2 regions of the Streptomyces marokkonensis genome follow, and region 2 is predicted to be linked to the other one. Evidence: predicted binding sites of a transcription regulator. Region 2 holds the regulator's gene; the other holds the start of a gene.
The links. The regulator HspR, encoded in region 2, represses chaperone genes until heat shock. The targets are predictions, from matches to a motif close to TTGAGNNNNNNNNNCTCAA.
Positions count from the first base shown of each region.

Region 1 (10,339 bases), on a different contig from region 2:
TATGCCCGCGCGCGCCGAGGCGACCATGTTGGCCTCCTTCAGCACGCCGGAGAGGTACGGCCACACCTCGAAGCGCCGCTTGCGCAGCGGTATGACGCCGTTGTCCAGGCGGGAGAGGTCCAGCAGGGTCTCCACCAGCCGGCCGAGCCGCTCCGTCTGTCCGAGCGCCGTTCGCATGGTCTCCGGATCGGCCTCGGTGACCCCGTCGACGATGTTCTCCAGCACCGCCCGCAGACCCGCGATGGGGGTACGCAGCTCGTGCGAGACGTTCGCCACCAGCTCCTTGCGCTGGAGGTCCTGGGCCTCCAGGTCGTCGGCCATGCGGTTGATGGTGACGGCCAGGTCGCCCAGCTCGTCGCGGCGGTTCTCGCGGACCCGGCGCGTGTAGTCGCCGTGCGAGATGGACCGGGTCACGGCGTTCATCTCGTCCAGTGGCGCGGTCAGCGAGTGCGCCACGAACTGGGTGATCAGCAGCGTGGCGATCATCGAGAAGACCGTGATGAAGCGAAGTTCCGTCTTGGTGTGCACCGCGATCACCGAGAGACCGGTGGTGATCAGCACCGACGTGACGACCAGCGCGCCCAGCTTGGTCTTGATCGAGAACGGGCGTACGCCGACCCACGGCTCCCCGGTGCTCTGGGAGCCGGTGCCGGGGGAACCAGCGTTCTGTGAGCCGGGCTTCCGGGAGCCGGTGTTCTGTGTGCCGCACTTCCGGGAGCCGGGGCTCGGGGAGCCGGTGTTCGGGGAGCCGGTGTTCGGGGAGCCGGGGCTCCGGGAACCAGGGATCCGGGAACCAGGGATCCGGGAGCCGGAGCCCCTCCGCGCGGCGTCCCGTCCACGGCTCATGGCGTCGGCGTCTCCAGCGCGTAGCCCACGCCGTGCACCGTACGGATGCGCTCGGCGCCGATCTTGCGGCGCAGCGCCTTGATGTGGCTGTCCACGGTCCGTGTGCCGGAGGCGTCCGCCCAGTCCCACACCTCGGCCAGCAGCTGCTCACGGGAGAGCACCGCGCGCGGGGTGTTCGCGAGGCAGACCAGCAGGTCGAACTCGGTGGGGGTGAGGTGGACGTCCTCGCTGCGCACCCGCACCCGGCGCTGCGCGTGGTCGATCTCCAGCTCGCCGAGGCGCAGGATGCCGCTGCGCGGCGTCGAGGCGGCCACGACGGCCCGCTCCACCCTGCGCAGCAGTACGTGCACGCGCGCCGCCAGCTCGCGCATCGAGAACGGCTTCGTCATGTAGTCGTCGGCGCCCACGCCGAGCCCGACCAGCATGTCCGTCTCGTCGTCGCGCGCGGTGAGCATCAGTACCGGCACCGGCCGGGCGGCCTGCACGCGGCGGCAGACCTCCAGACCGTCGAAGCCGGGCAGCATGATGTCGAGGATCAGCAGGTCGGGCTGCCATGCCTCGGCCGTGTCGACGGCGGCCGGACCGTCGCCCGCCGTTTGCACCAGGAATCCTTCGGCGCGCAGGCGGGTCGCGATGGCGTCCACGATCGTCTGATCGTCCTCGACCACCAGTACGCGTCGCTGCGCGCCCGGAGTAGCCGTCGCCGTGCCGTTGTGGGAGGTCTGTGTCTGCTCCATCGCCCGCCCCTGAGGTGTGCTTACCGGAATCAGTGGGGTGATTCCTCGTCTGCGCATGACTGCGATTGACGCTTGAATGACCGCGTCAGGGCAGCAGCGTACGGGGAGTCACCGTCCCTTTGCTATCCAGGCCCGACGGCGAGGTGGACGACGTCAGGAACGCCCCGGGCAACGGGGATCTCTTCGGTACGCACCTGCTGGAACCCGGCATTACGCAAGGTTTCTTCGAATTCCGGGGAGGGCTGGGCAGACCATACGGCAAGTATTCCGCCGGCCCTCAACACCCGGGCGCAGCCCGCCAGTCCGGTCGGTGCGTACAGCCCGTCGTTGCCCTCCGTGACGGTCCAGCCGGGGCCGTTGTCGATGTCGAGGCAGAGTGCGTCGTATGTGTCGGAAGTCTCATTGACGTACCGCACCAGATCCGCTTCCACGATCTCCGCGCGCGGATCGGCCAGCGCCTCGGCGGACAGTGCGGCCAGCGGTCCCTCCCGGTGCCAGTCGATGACGGCGCGCTCGCGCTCGACGACCGCGATCCGGCCCCAGTGGGGATCGGCGGCCGCGTGTGCGAGCGAGAAGCCGACGCCGAGCCCGCCGATGAGCAGGTGCGGCGCCCGCCGTCCCCCGTCGGCGGCGAGCGCGTCGGCCGCCGCGTCGACCAGTCGTCGCTCCGAACGCCCGTCGGAGGTGTCCATCAGGAAGCAGCCGTTCGCGATGATCTGCAGCAACGCCCCGTGCCGACGCAGGACGATCTCACCGTGCGGGCCCTCGCGACGGTCCAGCACTTCGGGGATGTCGTAGGCGTAGGGGTCATGGGAAGTGATGGGCATCGACCCATCCTGGCAGCCGGTCGAGGGGGAATGCCGGACAGTCCGGCCGCGCTTGCGCCCTGTGGGAGCGAAGCGCCCTCCACTCCTTGATCGCTCACAGCGAACACCCGTCGGGGAACAATCGGTGACTCCCTTTCATTGAGTCGATGTAACTCAAGTTGACTGCCGAAGGGGAGATCATGGCTACTGAGTCCGAAGCCGTCACACCGCTCACCCTGCCCGTGCTGCCGCTCGACGACGAGGTGGTGCTGCCCGGGATGGTCGTCCCCCTGGACCTGAGCGACGCCGAGGTACGCGCCGCGGTGGAGGCCGCCCAGGCCGCCGCGCGCTCCGAGCCCGGCAAGCCCCGGGTTCTGCTCGTCCCGCGCGTCGACGGCACCTACGCCAGGACCGGTGTCCTCGGCACGGTCGAGCAGGTCGGCAGGCTGGCCGACGGCGACCCGGGCGCCCTGATCCGAGGTCTCCACCGCGTGCGGATCGGTGCCGGCACCACCGGCCCCGGCGCCGCGCTGTGGGTCGAGGGCACGCGCGTCGACGAGACCGTGCCCGAGCCCCTGCCCGGCCAGGTCGCCGAGCTGGTGAAGGAGTACAAGGCACTGGCCACCGCCTGGCTGCGCAAGCGCGGCGCCTGGCAGGTCGTGGACCGCGTCCAGGCCATCGACGACGTCTCCGCGCTCGCCGACAACTCGGGCTACTCGCCCTTCCTCACCACCGAGCAGAAGCTCGGGCTCCTGGAGACCGCCGACCCGGTCGCCCGCCTCAAGCTCGCCACCCAGCAGCTCCGCGACCACCTCGCCGAACAGGACGTCGCCGAGACCATCGCCAAGGACGTCCAGGAGGGTGTCGACAAGCAGCAGCGGGAGTTCCTGCTGCGCCGCCAGCTCGAGGCCGTGCGCAAGGAGCTGCGCGAGATCAACGGTGAGCGGGAGGGCGAGGAGTCCGACGACTACCGCGCCCGCGTCGAGGCCGCCGACCTGCCCGAGAAGGTCCGCGAGGCCGCGCTCAAGGAGGTCGACAAGCTGGAGCGGTCCTCCGACCAGTCGCCCGAGGGCTCCTGGATCCGCACCTGGCTCGACACCGTCCTCGAACTGCCGTGGACCGTCCGCACCGAGGACGCCTACGACATCCAGGGCGCCCGGGCCGTCCTCGACGCCGAGCACGCGGGCCTGGACGACGTCAAGGAGCGGATCACCGAGTACCTGGCGGTGCGCAAGCGGCGCGGCGACCGGGGCCTCGGCGTCGTCGGAGGCCGGCGCGGCGGTGCCGTCCTGGCGCTGGTCGGTCCGCCCGGCGTGGGCAAGACCAGCCTCGGCGAGTCCGTCGCCCACGCGATGGGCCGCGAGTTCGTCCGGGTCGCCCTCGGCGGCGTCCGCGACGAGGCCGAGATCCGCGGCCACCGGCGTACGTACGTCGGCGCGCTGCCGGGGCGAATCGTGCGCGCCGTCAAGGAGGCCGGGTCGATGAACCCGGTCGTGCTCCTCGACGAGATCGACAAGGTCGGCTCGGACTTCCGGGGCGACCCGGCCGCCGCCCTGCTCGAAGTCCTCGACCCGGCGCAGAACCACACCTTCCGGGACCACTACCTGGAGGTCGAGCTCGACCTGTCCGACGTCGTGTTCCTCGCGACCGCCAACGTTCTGGAAGCCATCCCGGAGGCCCTGCTCGACCGTATGGAGCTGGTCCGCCTCGACGGCTACACCGAGGACGAGAAGGTCGTCATCGCCCGTGACCACCTGCTCCCGCGCCAGCTGGAGCGGGCCGGCCTGGACCCGGAGGAAGTCACGGTCGACGAGGGCGCGCTGCGCAAGCTGGCCGGCGAGTACACCCGTGAGGCGGGCGTACGCACCCTGGAGCGGTCGATCGCCCGGCTGCTGCGCAAGGTGGCCGCCCAGCACGAGCTGGGCGAACGGGAGCTGCCGTTCACCGTCACCGACGGCGCCCTGCGCGCCCTGATCGGCCGGCCGCACCATGTGCCCGAGTCCGCCCAGGACCCGGCGGAGCGGCGCACCTCGGTGCCGGGCGTGGCGACGGGCCTCGCGGTCACCGGCGCGGGCGGCGACGTCCTGTACGTGGAGGCGTCGCTGGCCGACCCGGAGACGGGCGCGGCGGGCCTGACCCTGACCGGTCAGCTGGGCGACGTGATGAAGGAGTCGGCGCAGATCGCGCTGAGCTTCCTGCGCAGCCGCGGTGCCGAGCTGGAGCTGCCGGTGGCCGACCTCAAGGACCGGGGCGTGCACATCCACTTCCCGGCGGGCGCGGTCCCCAAGGACGGCCCGAGCGCCGGCGTCACGATGACCACGGCGCTGGCCTCGCTGCTCTCCGGCCGGCTGGTCCGCACCGACGTGGCGATGACCGGCGAGGTCTCGCTGACCGGCCGGGTGCTGCCGATCGGCGGGGTCAAGCAGAAGTTGCTCGCGGCGCACCGGGCGGGCGTCACCACGGTGATCATCCCCAAGCGCAACGAGCCCGACCTGGACGACGTCCCGGCCGAGGTGCTGGACAAGCTCGACGTCCACGCCGTCTCCGACGTCCGCCAGGCCCTGGAACTGGCGCTCGCCCCGGCGACGAACGGTATGACGAACGGTATGGGGTCCCAGGTTCCGGTCGCGGCGACGGGGGTGGCTACCACGCCTTAGGCACTGGTGCGAGGACGCGGCCGGAAGGAGGCAGGGCCCGGGGCTCCCAGGAAGGAGGCCGGGGCCCTGCCCTCTGTGATCCGGTTCAGCCGTTGGCGAGCGCCCGGACGCGGTCCAGCGCCCCGTTGAACTTGTTGTGGTCCCCGACCGTCGGTCCGGACGAGGTGTACTGCCACATCGTGTAGTAAGGCCAGCCCGCCGGCAGCGTCCCCACCGAGGAGGCGTACCGGGCGACCCACAGCGGGTTGTTGGCCGCGAAGCCGCTGTAGTTGCCGGTGCACTGGGTCCACCAGCTGGTGGCCGTGTAGATCACGGCGTCGCGGCCGGTGCGCGCCTTGTAGGTGTTCAGGAAGTCGCGGATCCAGGAGACCATCTGGCTCTGCGACTTGCCGTAGCAAGTGGCCCCGTAGGGGTTCCACTCGATGTCCAGCGCGCCCGGCAGCGTCTTGCCGTCGCGGGACCAGCCGCCGCCGTGGTCGACGAAGTAGTTGGCCTGGGCGGCGCCGCTCGTCGTGTCCGGGGTGGCGAAGTGGTAGGCGCCGCGGATCATGCCGACGTTGTACGAGCCGTTGTACTGCTGGGCGAAGTAGGGGTTGGTGTAGTACGTCCCCTCGGAGGCCTTGACGTAGGCCCACTTGACCCCGCTGTTCCACAGGGTCGACCAGGCGACGTTGCCCTGGTGGCTGGAGACGTCGACGCCCTCCGTCTGGGTGGCACGGCCGGGGACCGGTGTGCCGTGCCGTCCGTCGTGCTCCAGGACGCCCATACCCATGTGGGCGGAGCCGCGGGGCGGGGTGTCGGCGGCCGACGAGGAGTGCGCGGGGAGGGTGAATACCAGGGACAACGCGGCGAGCAGGGTCCCCGTGACGGCGAAGCGCCGTCCGCGGGCCGATCCGGATCTGTGCACGGGCATGACGTGCCTCCGATGGCTCGGTGGTGCTCGGTGGGGGATGCGCGGGTGGGGAGAACCCGGGGGTGGCGTGAGCATGCCACCCGTGGGTCCGGTGACGACGCTACGCACGTAGAACGGAGGTGGGAAGAGGGGCCAGGAGCTTCCGTTGGTCTAAGCCTGCGAAATACTTGCCGAGCTGCGGTGATGACGGGCCGGTGGCGGAAACTTTCAGGACCGGGAAAAACGAGGCAGGGGCTGACGTGCACGAAGGCGGGAACGGCGGCGGTCGGGGAGTCGAACGCGAAGCGTCCGGCAGTGGTGTGAACCAACCGGAGTTCCTGGCGCTGGAACGGGAGCTGACGGTCCTGCTCCGGCGGGCCCGGGCCAGCCAGGGCGAGATGGCGCGAGAGGTCCACCCCGACCTGGAGCCGTCCGCGTACGGCCTGCTCGTGCGGCTCGGCCAGTGCGGAGGGCAGCGGGCCACGGAGCTCGCGGCCTACATCGGCGTCGGCAAGGCAACGATGTCCCGTCAACTGCGTGCCCTGGAGGAACTCGGCCTCGTGGCCCGGGAACCCGACCCCGCCGACGGCCGTGCCTGGCTGATCACCCTGACCCCGGAGGGCCAGGCGCGCGTCAGCCGGGTACGGGAGGCCCGCCGCGCGCGGTACGCCGGCCGGCTCGCCGACTGGGACCCGCGTGAGGTGACGGAGCTGGCCCGGCTGCTCCAGCAGCTGAACCGGGGGATGGAGAAGTAGGGCCGCCTCCCGCGGCGTTCCCTCCCGACGCTGTCTCCCGGCGTCCTCTATCAGCGCTCTGGGTCCGGGAGCGTTCCTCCGGGCTCTCCCCGGCATCCTCTCCGGCGCTCAGAGCTCCGCGTACGCCACGGTCGCGTCGTCGTGCGTCTTGCCGCGCCCCAGACACTCCCGGGCCCCGGCGGCGTCGGCGCGCTCCAGCTCCCGTACGCGGTCCACCAGCGCCTGCGCGCCCTGCTTGCGCACCAGCGCGAGGCAGTCCGTCCAGTCACCCTCCCGGAACGTCTCCACCCACCGCGCGGCACCGTCCGTCAGTGCCGCCAGTGTTCGTACCTCGCCGCGCGGCAGCACCCCCGTCACGGCCCGCGCCGCCACCGCCGGGTCGGCCGCGGCCGTGAAGAAGCCGCCCTCCTTGTTGCGGTAGCCCGCGTCCACCAGCGCGTCCGTGGCGAGAGCCGAGCGAGGCAGCCGGGCCAGCCGGTCGTCCAGAACCGCCGTGACCGTGCCGTCGGGGGCCTCCACGAGCAGGGCCGAGTCGGACAGGACCAGGTACTCGACCCCCGCGGGGGACCAGCGGGCGGCGACCACGGTTGCCTGCGGAGTCCGCGAGTGAGAAAGGTCACAGGTTTCCGAGTGTGCTGCCGAGGTACGAGCGATGGCGCGGGACAGGGCTTCGGCGAGGGGGACATCCGGGAGTGAAACGGTCAGTTCGGTCAGGGCGCCGCCGAGGCGCGCGGTGAACCAGGGCACGGAATGCAGACAACCCGTCCCGCTCCGCGGCGGTGTCACACCGTCCAGCACGACGAGTGAACCACCCTGCCCCGAGGCCGGTAGCCCGACGCTCGCGAAGTCCTCGTTGGGACGGTCCGCGAGGCCGGGTTCCGAGACGAGTTCCGTACGCATCCGGCCAGTCTGCACGACCCCTTCACAGGGTCCGCAAGAGGCCGGCAACTTCTCCGGGAGCGACGCGGCGGCGCAGGTCAGGCGCCGGATTTGAGGTGGAATTCCGTACTCCGGCAACGCGCGGCGGCACATAGTGCCACCGCCCGTCGCAGACGTCCAACCGGCGCGCCGCACAGGCTCGTCGCACGAGCCGGAGGAACTTGCCCACCAACTCCCGTCCGGGGTTCACTCCTTCGGGTGGCGGGTCGGACGATGCATGCCCACCGCCCACCGGCACTGGAAGGGTCGGGAACCGGTGGAGGGCCTGCCCTGCACACGCGGTCGCCCCGTCCGAAGCGCAGCCGGCGGCCGGGAGGCAGCCCAGGGCGTGGCGGAAAGTGCACACGCCGGCCGGTCAGTTGACGGAGCGCCACCCGGGCCCACGGGTACACGAGTCAGGAATGCGAGCACCGGTGCACAAGACGCGGCCTCGTCGCACAGCCAAGCAGACGGCCCCCGCGGGAAGCGCGGAGCGCACCCCCGGCACCTCGACCCCGCCGCCGGTGTCCCCCGTCGGCAAGGGCCGTCCGACCCACGTACGCAACCGCCTCATCGTCGCGGTGACGGTCGTGGCCGCCGCCATCGCCGGAGCCGGAGCCCCCTCGGTCGTGGCTGCCTCCGGGCAACTGCACGACGCCCAGGAACTGGTGACGCTCGCCGAGCAGACCCAGGGCGCGCTGACCCTTGCCCACTCCCTCGCCGACGAGCGCGACGAGGTCACCCCGTACATCGCCGCCGGCCGTCCCAGGTCCAAGGCGCCTTCCGAGCAGCGCAGCGCACGGGTCGACCGGCAGGTGGAGGAGCTGCGCGCCGACACCGACACGCCCGCCTCCCTGCGCGAGGACCTCGACGCCGTCGCGGCACTGCGCCGGGCGGCGCTCACCGGCAAGAGCACCGCTCTCCAGGCGCACGAGGCGTACTCGGAGGCGATCACCGAGCTCCACGCGCTGGCCGAGGAGCTGGCCGAGCTGATGCCGCCCCGCGCGGGCGCCGGCGCGTACGCCCTCGCCGAGCTGGACACCGCCGTCCAGCAGGCCGCCGCCACCCGCGGCCTGCTGCTCGCGGCCCTGAACGTGCCGAGCACCACCGAGACCGTCATCGACCCGATCACCGGCCTGCCGACCGAGACGACCACGTCCTCGGACGCCGACGCCGAGCAGCGCGACGCGCTCGCCGCCGCCGCCCAGCAGGCCCGGGTGCGCTCCGACGCCGCCCTCGCCGACTTCCGCGAGGGCGCGCCCAAGGAGGCGCGGGACAGTTTCGACTCCACCGTCGCCGGCCCGGACGTCAACTCCGCCGAGAAGTACCTCGCCGGCCTCACGGACGAGCCGACGCTCTCCGACGACGACCTCGGCACCGGCGTCAAGAAGCTGGACGCCACGCTCTCGGCCCGCGTCGACGCCATGCGCGGTGCCGAGTCCGCCCTCTACGAGAAGCGCACCACGGCCCTGGAGCAGCTGCGCGACGACGACGTCACCGCGCTGGAGGTCCGGATCGCCGCCCTCGGCGCCCTGATGCTGCTCGCCGTCGGCGTCGCCACCGCCATGGCCCGCACCCTCACCCGCCCGCTCTCCGTGCTGCGCCGCGGTTCGGCCCGGCTGGCCGACGCGGAGGCCCCCACGGCCCAGGAGCCGGTCGCCTTCACCGGCCGCAACGACGAGTTCGCCCAGGTCGTCCGCTCCGTCAACGCCCTGCACGCGCACGCCGGCACGCTCGCCGAGCGCGTCAACACGCTGGAGTCCGATCGCAAGCACCTCGTCGGCCAGCGGCAGAGGATGGCCGACGCCCGCGAGGAACTGCGGGCCGAACTCGCCGAGTCCGCCGCCCAGCTGGACGTCGTACGCAAGAGCATCGGCTCCACCTTCGTCAACCTCGCGCTGCGCACCCTCGGCCTGGTCGAGCGGCAGCTCGCGGTCATCGAGAGCCTGGAGGAGCGCGAGCAGGACCCGGACCGCCTGGCCACCCTGTTCAAGCTCGACCACTTCGCCACGGTCATGCGCCGGCACAGCGAGAACCTCCTCGTGCTCGCCGGCACCGAGCACGTCCAGCACAGTGCCGGGCCGGTGCCGCTGGTCGACGTCGTCCGGGCCGCGGTCAGCGAGATCGAGCGGTACGAGCGCGTCCGTATCGCCGCGCTGCCGCCGCACGCCCACGTGGCCGGGTTCGCGGCCGACGACCTCTCCCACCTGCTGGCCGAGCTGATGGAGAACGCCACCTCCTTCTCGCCGCCGGACCTGCCCGTCGAGGTCTCCGGCTGGCTCCTGGAGAACGGCGAGGTGATGCTCTCCGTCCAGGACGAGGGCATCGGCATGGCCACCGAGCGACTCGAGGGCCTCAACGCCCGCCTCACCGACTTCGACCCGGACGCCTCCTACGACCAGGAGAGCGAGGACGGTCTCGGGCTGGGCCTGTACGTGGTGGCCCGGCTCGCCCACCGGCACGGGGTGCGGGTGCGGCTGCGGGAGCAGAAGCAGGGCGGTGTCGCGGCCGTCGTGGTCCTGCCCGACACGCTGCTCGCCGCGGCACCGCCGGCCGCGCTCGTCCCGGCGGTGCCGGTGTCCGAGGGCACGGGGTCCTTCTCCCTGCCGGGTGCCGACGCGGAGGCCAACTCCAACGTCCTGCAGGGCCGCGCGGAGAAGGGCACGCGGGAGGGCACGGAGAAGGACGCGGAGAAGGACGCGGAGAAGGACGCGGACCCGCTGGTCGC
Region 1 is NZ_BAABCQ010000010.1:626-10,964, forward strand. Features, by position in the region: gene ABEA26_RS03970 (sensor histidine kinase) at 1-846, opposite strand, end outside; gene ABEA26_RS03975 (response regulator transcription factor) at 843-1,583, opposite strand; gene ABEA26_RS03980 (spermidine synthase family protein) at 1,706-2,410, opposite strand; gene lon (endopeptidase La) at 2,590-5,046, shown strand; gene ABEA26_RS03990 (lysozyme) at 5,132-5,959, opposite strand; gene ABEA26_RS03995 (MarR family winged helix-turn-helix transcriptional regulator) at 6,199-6,693, shown strand; gene ABEA26_RS04000 (protein phosphatase 2C domain-containing protein) at 6,802-7,593, opposite strand; gene ABEA26_RS04005 (sensor histidine kinase) at 8,034-10,339, shown strand, end outside.
Region 1: lon (endopeptidase La) is a predicted target of HspR. The motif match lies at 2,549-2,567, and genes of this name have one in related genera.

Region 2 (10,339 bases):
ATGCGGACCATGGCCCGCTCGTCGTCGAAGAGGAAGTCGGCGAGCGCCTTGGCCAGCTCGGTCTTGCCGACGCCGGTGGGGCCGAGGAAGAGGAAGGACCCGGTGGGCCGGTCCGGGTCGGCGATCCCGGCACGACTGCGGCGCACGGCGTCGGAGACCGCCCCCACGGCCTCCTTCTGCCCGATGAGCCGCTTGCCCAGCTCGTCCTCCATCCGCAGCAGCTTCTGCGTCTCCCCCTCCAGCAGCCGCCCGGCGGGGATACCGGTCCAGGAGGCGACGACGTCCGCGATGTCGTCGGCGCCGACCTCCTCCTTGACCATGGTGTCCTTCGCGACCTCCTCCTCGGCCTCCGAGGCGGCCTCCAGGTCGCGCTCCAGGGTCGGGATCTCGCCGTACAGCAGCTTGGAGGCGGTGTCGAAGTCGCCGTCGCGCTGGGCGCGTTCGGCCTGTCCCCGCAGATCGTCGAGCTTCTCCTTCAGCTCGCCGACGCGGTTGAGGGACTGCTTCTCCTTCTCCCAGCGGGCGGTGAGGCCGCGCAGTTCCTCCTCCTTGTCGGCGAGGTCGCGGCGCAGTCGCTCCAGGCGTTCGAGCGACGCGGCGTCGGTCTCCCTGCCGATCGCCAGCTCCTCCATCTTGAGCCGGTCGACGGCGCGCTGGAGTTCGTCGATCTCGACGGGCGACGAGTCGATCTCCATGCGCAGCCGCGAGGCGGCCTCGTCGACGAGGTCGATGGCCTTGTCGGGCAGGAAGCGGGAGGTGATGTACCGGTCGGACAGGGTGGCGGCGGCCACCAGCGCGCTGTCCGCGATCTGCACCTTGTGGTGCGCCTCGTACCGCCCCTTGAGCCCGCGCAGGATGGCGATCGAGTCCTCGACGGTCGGCTCGGCGACCAGCACCTGCTGGAAGCGCCGCTCCAGCGCCGGGTCCTTCTCGATCCGCTCCCGGTACTCGTCGAGCGTGGTCGCGCCGACCATGCGCAGCTCACCGCGCGCGAGCATGGGCTTGAGCATGTTCCCGGCGTCCATGGCGGAGTCGCCGCCGGCCCCGGCCCCCACGACGGTGTGCAGCTCGTCGATGAAGGTGACGATCTGCCCGTCGGAGTCCTTGATCTCGGCGAGGACGGTCTTCAGCCGCTCCTCGAACTCGCCGCGGTACTTGGCCCCGGCGACCATCGCGCCGAGGTCGAGCGCGACCAGCCGCTTGTTCTTGAGGGACTCGGGCACGTCCCCCTTGACGATGCGCTGGGCGAGCCCCTCGACGACGGCGGTCTTGCCGACGCCGGGCTCGCCGATGAGGACGGGGTTGTTCTTGGTGCGGCGGGACAGCACCTGCACGACGCGCCGGATCTCCTGGTCCCGCCCGATGACGGGATCGAGCTTGCCCTCTCGGGCGGCGGCGGTGAAGTCGGTGCCGAACTTCTCCAGCGCCTTGTACTGACCCTCGGGGTCGGCGGTGGTCACTCGACGCCCTCCCCTGGCCTTGCGGAAGGCCTCTTGCAGCTTCTTCGCACTGGCACCCTGCCCCTCCAGTACCTCACCGGCCGCGCCGCCCTTCGCGGCGATGCCGAGGAGCAGGTGCTCGGTGGAGAGGTACTCGTCCCCGAGATCCTTGGCGCGGGCCTGGGCGTCGGCGACCACGGCGAGCATCTCACGACTGGGCTGCGGCGGCGCGACCGTGGACCCGGTCACGCTGGGCAGGCCGGCGACGATGCGCTCGGCGCCGGAGCGCACGGCGGCGAGGTCGGCCTCCACGGCGGCGAGCAGATCGGTGATGTTCTCGTTGTCCTGCCCCTGAAGCAGGGCCAGGAGCAGGTGGGCGGGGGTGAGGTCGGCGTTCCCCTCGGTCACGGCCCGGTTGCTGGCCGCGTTGATCGCGTCCCGGCTCCGGTTGGTCAGCTCGGCGTCCACGTTCTGGCTTCCCTCCTCGCGTCGGCCGTCGGCGGTCGGCCGTGTCTCCCAGTGCTGACTCGGACAACGTACACAAAGTTGAGCCTATTCCGCTCAAGGAAGAGCCGCGGGTTGTGCCCCCTCCGTACGATCACCGGCTTCCCCTCCGCGAGTGCCCACACGGCGCGAGAAGATTTCCAGCCAGGTCGGCGACAGGGAGGTACAGGGAGGTACTCCGAAATGTCACCGCAAACGACAGCGGCGTCACCGTGTTCAGGTCACGGTGACGCCGCTGCCGGGGGGAAGCACCTGAGCGATCTGTTGCGACGGGGGAATCGCGTCAGGCACTGCGGGGGGTGGCTGAGATGGTCCTCACTTCGGGGATCTCCGGCTGCGCGAGCCGGTGGTCCCGCTGGTCCAGGTTCACAAAGATCATTCCGTACCGGATGGCACACCGCACGGGCTGCGGCGCCCCCCGAGGCCGCCGCAGACACCGGTAGGCGCGCACGTCGCCGTCCTCGTCCAGCGTGACGACGACCGGCTCACCGAAGACGGTCACCATCAGGGAGTCACCGGAGTGGGGAATCGCGGTGACCAGGTCGATGAAGTGCCAGCCGGAGCGATAGGCGGTGGCCATCTCGCGCCGGAAGGAGCGGTCGTCGGGTGGCGTCGTCATCGCGATCAGTTCCAGGAGGTGTCGTCGGTGTGATCTCCGCCAACGACCACTCGGATCGACTCGGTACCCGCCTGGACATCACTGGACTCGCCGGCCAGGCCGCTCGCGGCCCCAAACACCACGACGGCGGAAAGAGCAGCGGCAAGTACCGAGCGAAGCATTCTCTTACTCATAGTCGGCTTCGTCCTCACTCGATGGTCTCCTCTTCCCCCGTCAGATAAGACGATGGCTCATTCAGGCACGTCATGGCCACACAATCGGTGCATCATGTTCCTGCATGTTCAGGACCCTGGGGGGTGGACAATTGGGGACAAACGAGACACAGACGGCACATCCCCATGCCATAACCGAACTGTGTGACGAAGGCAGCCGAATATACGTCGGTGCCCTACGTGCCGGTCGTGTCGCTCGTGCGGACATCGAGTCGGCCCCCTGCCTGATGGAATTCGCCCTGCTCCACCCTGATCCCGACGACGCCACCTGGCTGCGCCCCGTGCCTCCGACGGTCGCCCTCGCACAGCGTCTTCATCCGATTGAACGGGAGATCACGGAGCGCAGGCGCCTCTCCGTCCAACTGGCTGACGTCTTCGAGCCGTTCATGGCCGCGAGCACCCAGAGCAACGCGTCCGCCCACGCCATCACTGTGCTGGAGGGCAGGGACCGGATCAACTCGGCGCTCAACCTCGCAACCTCCGAGTGCCAGACCGAGGTACTCGCCGTGCAGCCCGGTGGCCGTCGGCTGGAGAGCAACCTCTTGAAGGGGCTCGAGCGCGACAGACCGCTGATCGAGCGCGGAGTGCGATTGCGGACGCTGTACCAACATACCGCCCGACACAGCCCCGAGACCTTGGCCTACGTGGACCAGATCGCCAACGGCAAGGTCGAGGTACGCACGATCGATGAACTGGTGGAGCGGCTCATCATCTGCGACGAGACCGTGGCCTTCATCCCGACAAGAGAGGACCGGCAAGTCGCCCTGGAACTGCGCCACCCCGGTCTTGTCCAGTATCTGATCAAGGTCTTCGAGTTCATGTGGTCACGCGCGGTGCCGCTCAAGACCGGAACGCCGTATGAGACCGCCCCCGACGGCATCACCGACATCCAGCACTCCATCGCCAAGCTCCTCGTGGAGGGCCACGTCGACGAAGCCATCGCCCGCCGCCTCGGCATGAACGTCCGCACCTGCCGGGCGCACATCGCAAAACTGGCGACAGCCCTGGGAAGCGGAAGCCGCGCCCAGCTCGGCTACCTCATAGCCCAGTCAGGGATCCTCGAGCAGGCGCACCGGGATCTCGGGGGGGAAAGCCACGCATGACTGACGGGACGCACCGGCACGGAGACGAGGCACTGTGCGAGACGGGTCTCGAGCTGTACTCCCGCGCACTGCGTGAAGGCGGTGTGCCCAGCACCACGGCAGCGACGGCGCCCTGTCTGATCGACATCGGTCTCCTGCACCCAGTCATCGACGACCTGGACCGGCTGGAGCCGACCGCACCGACCGTCGCCCTGCAACGACTGCTGCGCACGTCGGAAGACCGCATAGCCCGTGAGCGACGGCGTGGTGAACACCTGGCGGATGTCTTCGAACCCCTCATGCGCCTAGGCACGCGTGCGGCGGCGAGCGAGGACACTCCGGCACTCAGAATCCTCAGTAGCAAGGAGCGGACCGGACAGGCCATCGAGGACGCCATGGCCGAGGGCAGGCAGGAGTTGCTGGCGATTCAGCCCCACGATTCGAAGGTCACCAGGCGCCCTGACATCCTCGCAGGAGCCATCAAGCGGGACCAGGCCTTTCTCGACCGTGGCGCTCGCATGCGCGCTCTCTATCAGCACACCATCCGTCACGCCCCGTACGCACGCGCCCGTTACGAGCGCCTGACAGGCGACGTGGAAGCCCGCACCCTCGACGAAGTGACCGAACGCCTCATCATCGTGGACCGCACCGTCGCCTTCATCCCCGCCAGCGCCGACCGCACCCTCGCCCTCGAAGTACGCCACCCCGCCCTGATCGCCTACTTCATCAACACCTTCGACCGGCTCTGGCACCTGGCCACCCCCATGCACCCCCAAGCCGTCCGCCGACCCACCCTCAACGGCATCACCCCCCGTCAACGTGCCATCGCCGCCCTCCTCGTCGAAGGACACACCGACACCGACATAGCCGACCGCCTCGGCATGAACGTCCGTACCGCCCGCGTCCACATCGCCAAACTCGCCGCCACCCTCGGCAGCGAGAGCCGGGCACAGCTCGGCTACCTCATCGGGCGGTCGGGGATTCTGGACCAGGAACACTGACGGGGGCGGCCGGCGCCGTGCCGCGCGGGGAGCCGTCCAGGCCCGCATGGGCGATGCGTACCCCCAACTGCGTGCGACTGGTCGCGCCCAGGGTCTCCGAGAGGCGAGCGATGTGGGCGCGGGCCGTGCGGACGCTTATCCCCAGGCGCTCCGCGATCACCGCGTCCTGGTGGCCCTCCGCCAGGAGTGCCGCGATGGACTGCTCGCGGTGGGAGATGCCCTCGATGCCGGTGTCGGGGAGTGGGGCGGTCAGGGGGATCGCCAGGCGCCACAGGCGCTCGAAGACGGTGCCCAGGTAGGCGACCAGTGCGGGGTGGCGCAGCTCCAGGGCCATCGTGCGCTCGTTGTTGGCGGGGATGAAGGCCACCGTGCGGTCGAAGAGGATGAGGCGGTCGACGACCTCGTCGAGGGTGCGGGCCTCCACCGTGTCGCCCATCAGCTCCAGGTAGTTGAGCAGGCCCTGCCCGTGCCGGGCGACGTGCGTGTACAGGTCCCGCATCCGCACCCCGCGCCCGCGCAGCGCCAGCGCCCGGTGCAGCCCTTCCGACAGTTCGGCCTCCCGCCGGATGCCGCCGGGCTGGACGGTGAGCACCTCCGTCGTGCACGCCTGTGTCGCCTCGTCCATCGCCGCCTGGATGCGGGCCAGGCCGTCGAGGACCCGGATCGCCGTCCCCTCGGCACCGGCCGACGTCTGGATCTGCCGGCCGAGGCCCGCGTACCACTCGAAGGCCTCCACCGCGGAGCCCACCCGCCGCTGACTGGCGCTGACCTCGTCGTGGACCCCGCGCAGCAGGCGGGTCATGACCTCCTGCGGGGAGGTCGGCACCAGCCAGTCCATGTCGTCGGGGTCCGGGTGCAACAGAGCCAGTTCCAGGAGGCAGGGGACCGGCTCGGCGTCCCGGCGCTGCAACCGGCCGCGTCGTACGGCCCGGGAGTACACGCGGTCCCCGGCAGCGCACAGCCGGTCGGCACCGTGTGGATGCTCATCCGCCCCGTGCCCGGCCATCACCCATCCCACCCCCGGTTCCGGCTCTTTCCGCAGCGCAACTATGCGCGGCCGGGACCGGGTCCGCAACACGGCTCCGCACGGGACAGCGGCCGGAAAACACCGGTTACCACCGGTATGCCAGGGGTGACCTGTCGGGCCGGTCGGGGACTACTTCAGCCCGATCTCCGCGCATTCCTCCGCGTACTTGGCGGTGCAGATGTCGGAGACCTTATAGAAGCCGTCGGCGATGACGGTCTCCTCGATGTTGTCCTGGGTCAGGGCGACGACCGGGACGAGCTGTGCGGGGATGCCCTTGTGCGTGGGGCTGTCGACCTTGTCGTGGGCGAGCGCGTCGAACTGGATGTCCCGGCCCTGGATCCGCGCCACGGCCATCTCCGCGGCGCTCTCGGCCTGCTGCGGGTAGGACTTGTACACGCTCATGTACTGCTCGCCGGTGACGATCCGCTGCACCGCCGTGAGTTCCGCGTCCTGGCCGGTGATCGGCGGCAGGTCGGTGACGCCCGCGTCCTCCAGGGCCTTGATGACGCCGCCCGCCATGCTGTCGTTGGCGGAGTAGACGCCCGCGATGTTCTTCAGGCCGATCTTCTCGATCGCCTCGATCATGTTGGCTTCGGCGTTCTGCGCCTTCCAGTCCTTGGTGTCGAAGGACTGGGCGATCGTCACCTTGCCGTTCAGCTCGGCCATCGCACCCGCCTTGAACTGCTTGGCGTTCGGGTCGGTGGACGCGCCGTTCATCATGACGATCTTGTCGGAGCTGTCCGCGTCGCCGCCGAGCGCCTCGACGAGGGAGCGGCCCTGGACCTCGCCGACCAGCTCGTTGTCGAAGGAGATGTACGCGTCGACCGGGCCCTCGGCCAGCCGGTCGTAGGCGATGACCGGGATGCCCGCGTCGTCGGCCCTCTCCACACTGGTACCGATGGACTTCGCGTCGACCGCGTCCAGGACGATCACATCGACCTTCTCGTCGATCATCTGCTGCATCTGGGCGGCCTGCTTCGCGGCCTTCCCCTCGGCGTTGGCGTACTTGACGTCGCCCTGCTCGCGCGTGAGCTCGGCGACCTTCGCCTTGAAGAAGGGGTAGTCGAAGTGCTCGTACCGCGTGTTCTCCTTCTCCGGAAGCAGCAGGCCCACGGTGATGTCGTCGCCCTTGGTCGGACTCGCCTCGTCACTGGTCTCCGACGCGCCCAGCACGCCACAGGCGGACAGCGAAAGGGCCATCATGGAAGCGGCCACGGATATGGCGATACGACGGGCACGGCTGTTCACTGCACTTACCTTCCGACACACGGGCGTTGTGGTGACCCAGGTGAAGGAAGCCAACGCTGTCTTCACTAAATCGTCAAGAAGTACTAGACCAATGAGACAGCAACGTTGCGAACAGGCCCGGAGGTTCGGTCGAACCTCCGGGCCTGTCGTCGCCGTTCTGCCTTGTGGGAGCGGTCAGTCCGGGGACTGACCGCGCCGCTTCGGCCGCCACACCACCAGGGCGCTGGTCTGCTGTACCTCTTGGTACGGGACCAGGTCGCGGCGGTAGGACGCGTGCACCGCCGCCTCGCGCTGGCGCATCGCCGTCGCCGCGCCGTCGAGGGCGTCCTGCAGCTCCGCCATGCGGGCCTGGAGCGCGGCGACCTGGTTCTCCAGTTCGATGATGCGCTTGATTCCGGCCAGGTTGATGCCCTCGTCCTGCGACAACTGCTGCACCGTACGGAGCAGGTCGATGTCGCGGGCCGAGTAGCGCCGACCGCGGCCGGCCGTGCGGTCCGGGGAGACCAGGCCGAGACGGTCGTACTGGCGCAGGGTCTGCGGGTGCAGGCCGGAGAGCTGGGCCGCCACCGAGATGACGTAGACCGGGGTGTCCTCGGTCAGTTCATACGGATTGCGTCGACGACCGTCCATCTCCGTCATGCTCCCTTCGCGGCCTGGAACAGCTCCGCCCGCGGATCCTCGTCCGCGGTCGCCTCGCGATACGCCTCCAGCGCATCACGAGCCTTCCCCGACAAGTCCTTCGGAACACTCACCTCCACGGTGACCAGAAGGTCACCGCGGGTGCCGTCCTTACGGACCGCTCCCTTGCCCCGGGCGCGCATGGTGCGCCCGCCCGGTGTGCCCGCCGGCAGCTTCAGCGTGACGGGCGGGCCGCCCAGGGTCGGGACCCGGACCTCGCCGCCCAGGGCGGCCTCGGCGTAGGTGACCGGGACCGTGACGGTGAGGTTGTCGCCCTTGCGGCCGAACACCGGGTGGTCCTTGACGTGCACGACCACGTACAGGTCACCCGCCGGGCCGCCACGCTCGCCCGGCGTGCCCTTGCCGCGCAGCCGGATGCGCTGACCGTCCGACACTCCTGCCGGGATGCGGACCTGCATGGTCCGGGAGGACTTGGCGCGTCCGGAACCCTTGCAGACGTCGCAGGGGTCCTCCGCGATCAGACCGCGGCCCTTGCAGTCCGGGCACGGGTCGGTGAGCGAGAAGCCACCTCCCGAGCCCCGGGCGACCTGACCGGTACCGACGCAGGTCGGGCACACGCGCGGTGTGCCGTTCTTGTCGCCGGTGCCCGAACAGGCCTTGCAGGGTGACTGCGAGGACATCCGCAGCGGGACCGTCGCGCCCTCGATGGCCTCCATGAAGCTCAGGGTGACCTCGGACTCGATGTCCTGGCCGCGCCGCGGCTGGGTCCGCGTGCCGGTGCCGGCGCCGCCGGCTCCGGTGCGGTTGAACAGGCCCCCGAAGACATCACCGAGCCCGCCGCCGAAGCCGCCGGCCCCGCTCTGGCCCCCGCCCCCGCCCTGGGCGCCGCCTCCGAAGAGGTCGCCCAGGTCGAAGTTGAAGGTGCCGCCGCCGCCCGCGCCCGGCCCCGGACGGAAACCGCCGTTGCCGAAAAGGCTGCGGGCCTCGTCGTACTCCTTGCGCTTCTTGGGGTCACCGAGGATGTCGTTGGCCTCGGAGATCTCCTTGAAGCGCTCCTCCGCCCTGGCATTCCCCTTGTTGGCGTCCGGGTGGTACTCGCGGGCGAGCTTCCGGTACGCCTTCTTGATCTCGGCCTCGGTGGCGTCCTTGGGGACGCCGAGGACCTTGTAGTAGTCCTTCTCGATGAAGTCCTTGGTGCTCATCCCCGACGTCCCTCCTCTCTCGTCACTTCGAGCTCAGCCCTCCTCCGGGCCACCGCTCTCCTTGTTCCCGGCGGACCCGGCGTTCCCGGCGTTCCCGGCGTTCCCGGCGTCCTCGGCGTCAGCAGTGCCTCCGCCGTTCGCGGCGTTCTCCGTGGAGTCGGCCTGTGCCTCGGTGCTCTCCTCGGCCGGTTTGCCCGGCTGCGCGCCCGGCTGCGGCTCGGCGACCGCCACCCGCGCGGGGCGGATGGTGCGCTCGCCGATCCGGTACCCGGGCTGCAGAATCGCCACGCACGTCGTCTCCGTGACGTCCGGCGCGTAGGAGTGCATCAGGGCCTCGTGGATCGTCGGGTCGAAGGGCTCGCCCTCCTTGCCGAACTGCTGGAGGCCCATCTTGGCGATGACCGCCTCCAGCGACTCCGCGACCGACTTGAAGCCGCCCACGAGTTCGCCGTGGTCCCGGGCGCGACCGATGTCGTCGAGTACGGGAAGCAGCTCGGACAGGAGGTTCGCGACAGCGACCTCCTTGACCGCTACGCGGTCCCGCTCGACCCGGCGGCGGTAGTTCTGGTACTCGGCCTGGAGTCGCTGGAGGTCCGCCGTGCGCTCGTTCAGCGCGGTGCGTACCTGGTCCAGCTGGGCCACCAGGCCCGCGTTCTCGTTCGCGTCCCCGGCCGGGGCCGCCCCCTCTTCGGAGGCGGCGGCCTGCGGCTCGGCGTCGTCAGGAGTGGCGCCGGAAGGGACGTCGGGCTTCTCTTCAAAACCCGGGGTCTCCTCCGTCACGCGGCACCGTCCTTGCGCTCGTCGTCCACGATCTCGGCGTCGACGACGTCGTCGTCGCCACCCTTGTCACCGGGGGCACCCGCGCCCGCGCCCGGAGCCTCGCCACCGGCGGCCTGCGCGCCCTGGGCGTCGGCGTACATGGCCTGGCCCAGCTTCTGCGAGACGGCGGCGACCTTCTCCGTGGCGGTGCGGATCTCGGCGCTGTCCTCGCCCTTGAGCTTCTCCTTCAGCTCGGCGACGGCGGACTCGACCTCGGTCTTCACCTCGCCCGGGACCTTGTCCTCGTTGTCCTTGAGGAACTTCTCGGTCTGGTAGACGAGCTGCTCGCCCTGGTTGCGGGACTCGGCGGCCTCGCGGCGGGCGTGGTCCTCCTCCGCGTACTTCTCGGCCTCCTGGCGCATCCGGTCGACCTCGTCCTTCGGCAGCGAGGAGCCGCCGGTGACGGTCATCTTCTGCTCCTTGCCGGTGCCGAGATCCTTCGCCGTGACGTGCATGATGCCGTTGGCGTCGATGTCGAAGGCGACCTCGATCTGCGGGACGCCGCGGGGCGCCGGCGGCAGACCGGTCAGCTCGAACATACCGAGCT
Region 2 is NZ_BAABCQ010000024.1:1,342-11,680, reverse strand. Features, by position in the region: gene clpB (ATP-dependent chaperone ClpB) at 1-1,907, opposite strand, end outside; gene ABEA26_RS08695 (hypothetical protein) at 2,227-2,562, opposite strand; gene ABEA26_RS08690 (helix-turn-helix transcriptional regulator) at 2,840-3,877, shown strand; gene ABEA26_RS08685 (helix-turn-helix transcriptional regulator) at 3,874-4,857, shown strand; gene ABEA26_RS08680 (helix-turn-helix transcriptional regulator) at 4,820-5,863, opposite strand; gene ABEA26_RS08675 (sugar ABC transporter substrate-binding protein) at 6,014-7,132, opposite strand; gene ABEA26_RS08670 (heat shock protein transcriptional repressor HspR) at 7,307-7,762, opposite strand; gene dnaJ (molecular chaperone DnaJ) at 7,768-8,973, opposite strand; gene grpE (nucleotide exchange factor GrpE) at 9,007-9,753, opposite strand; gene dnaK (molecular chaperone DnaK) at 9,750-10,339, opposite strand, start outside.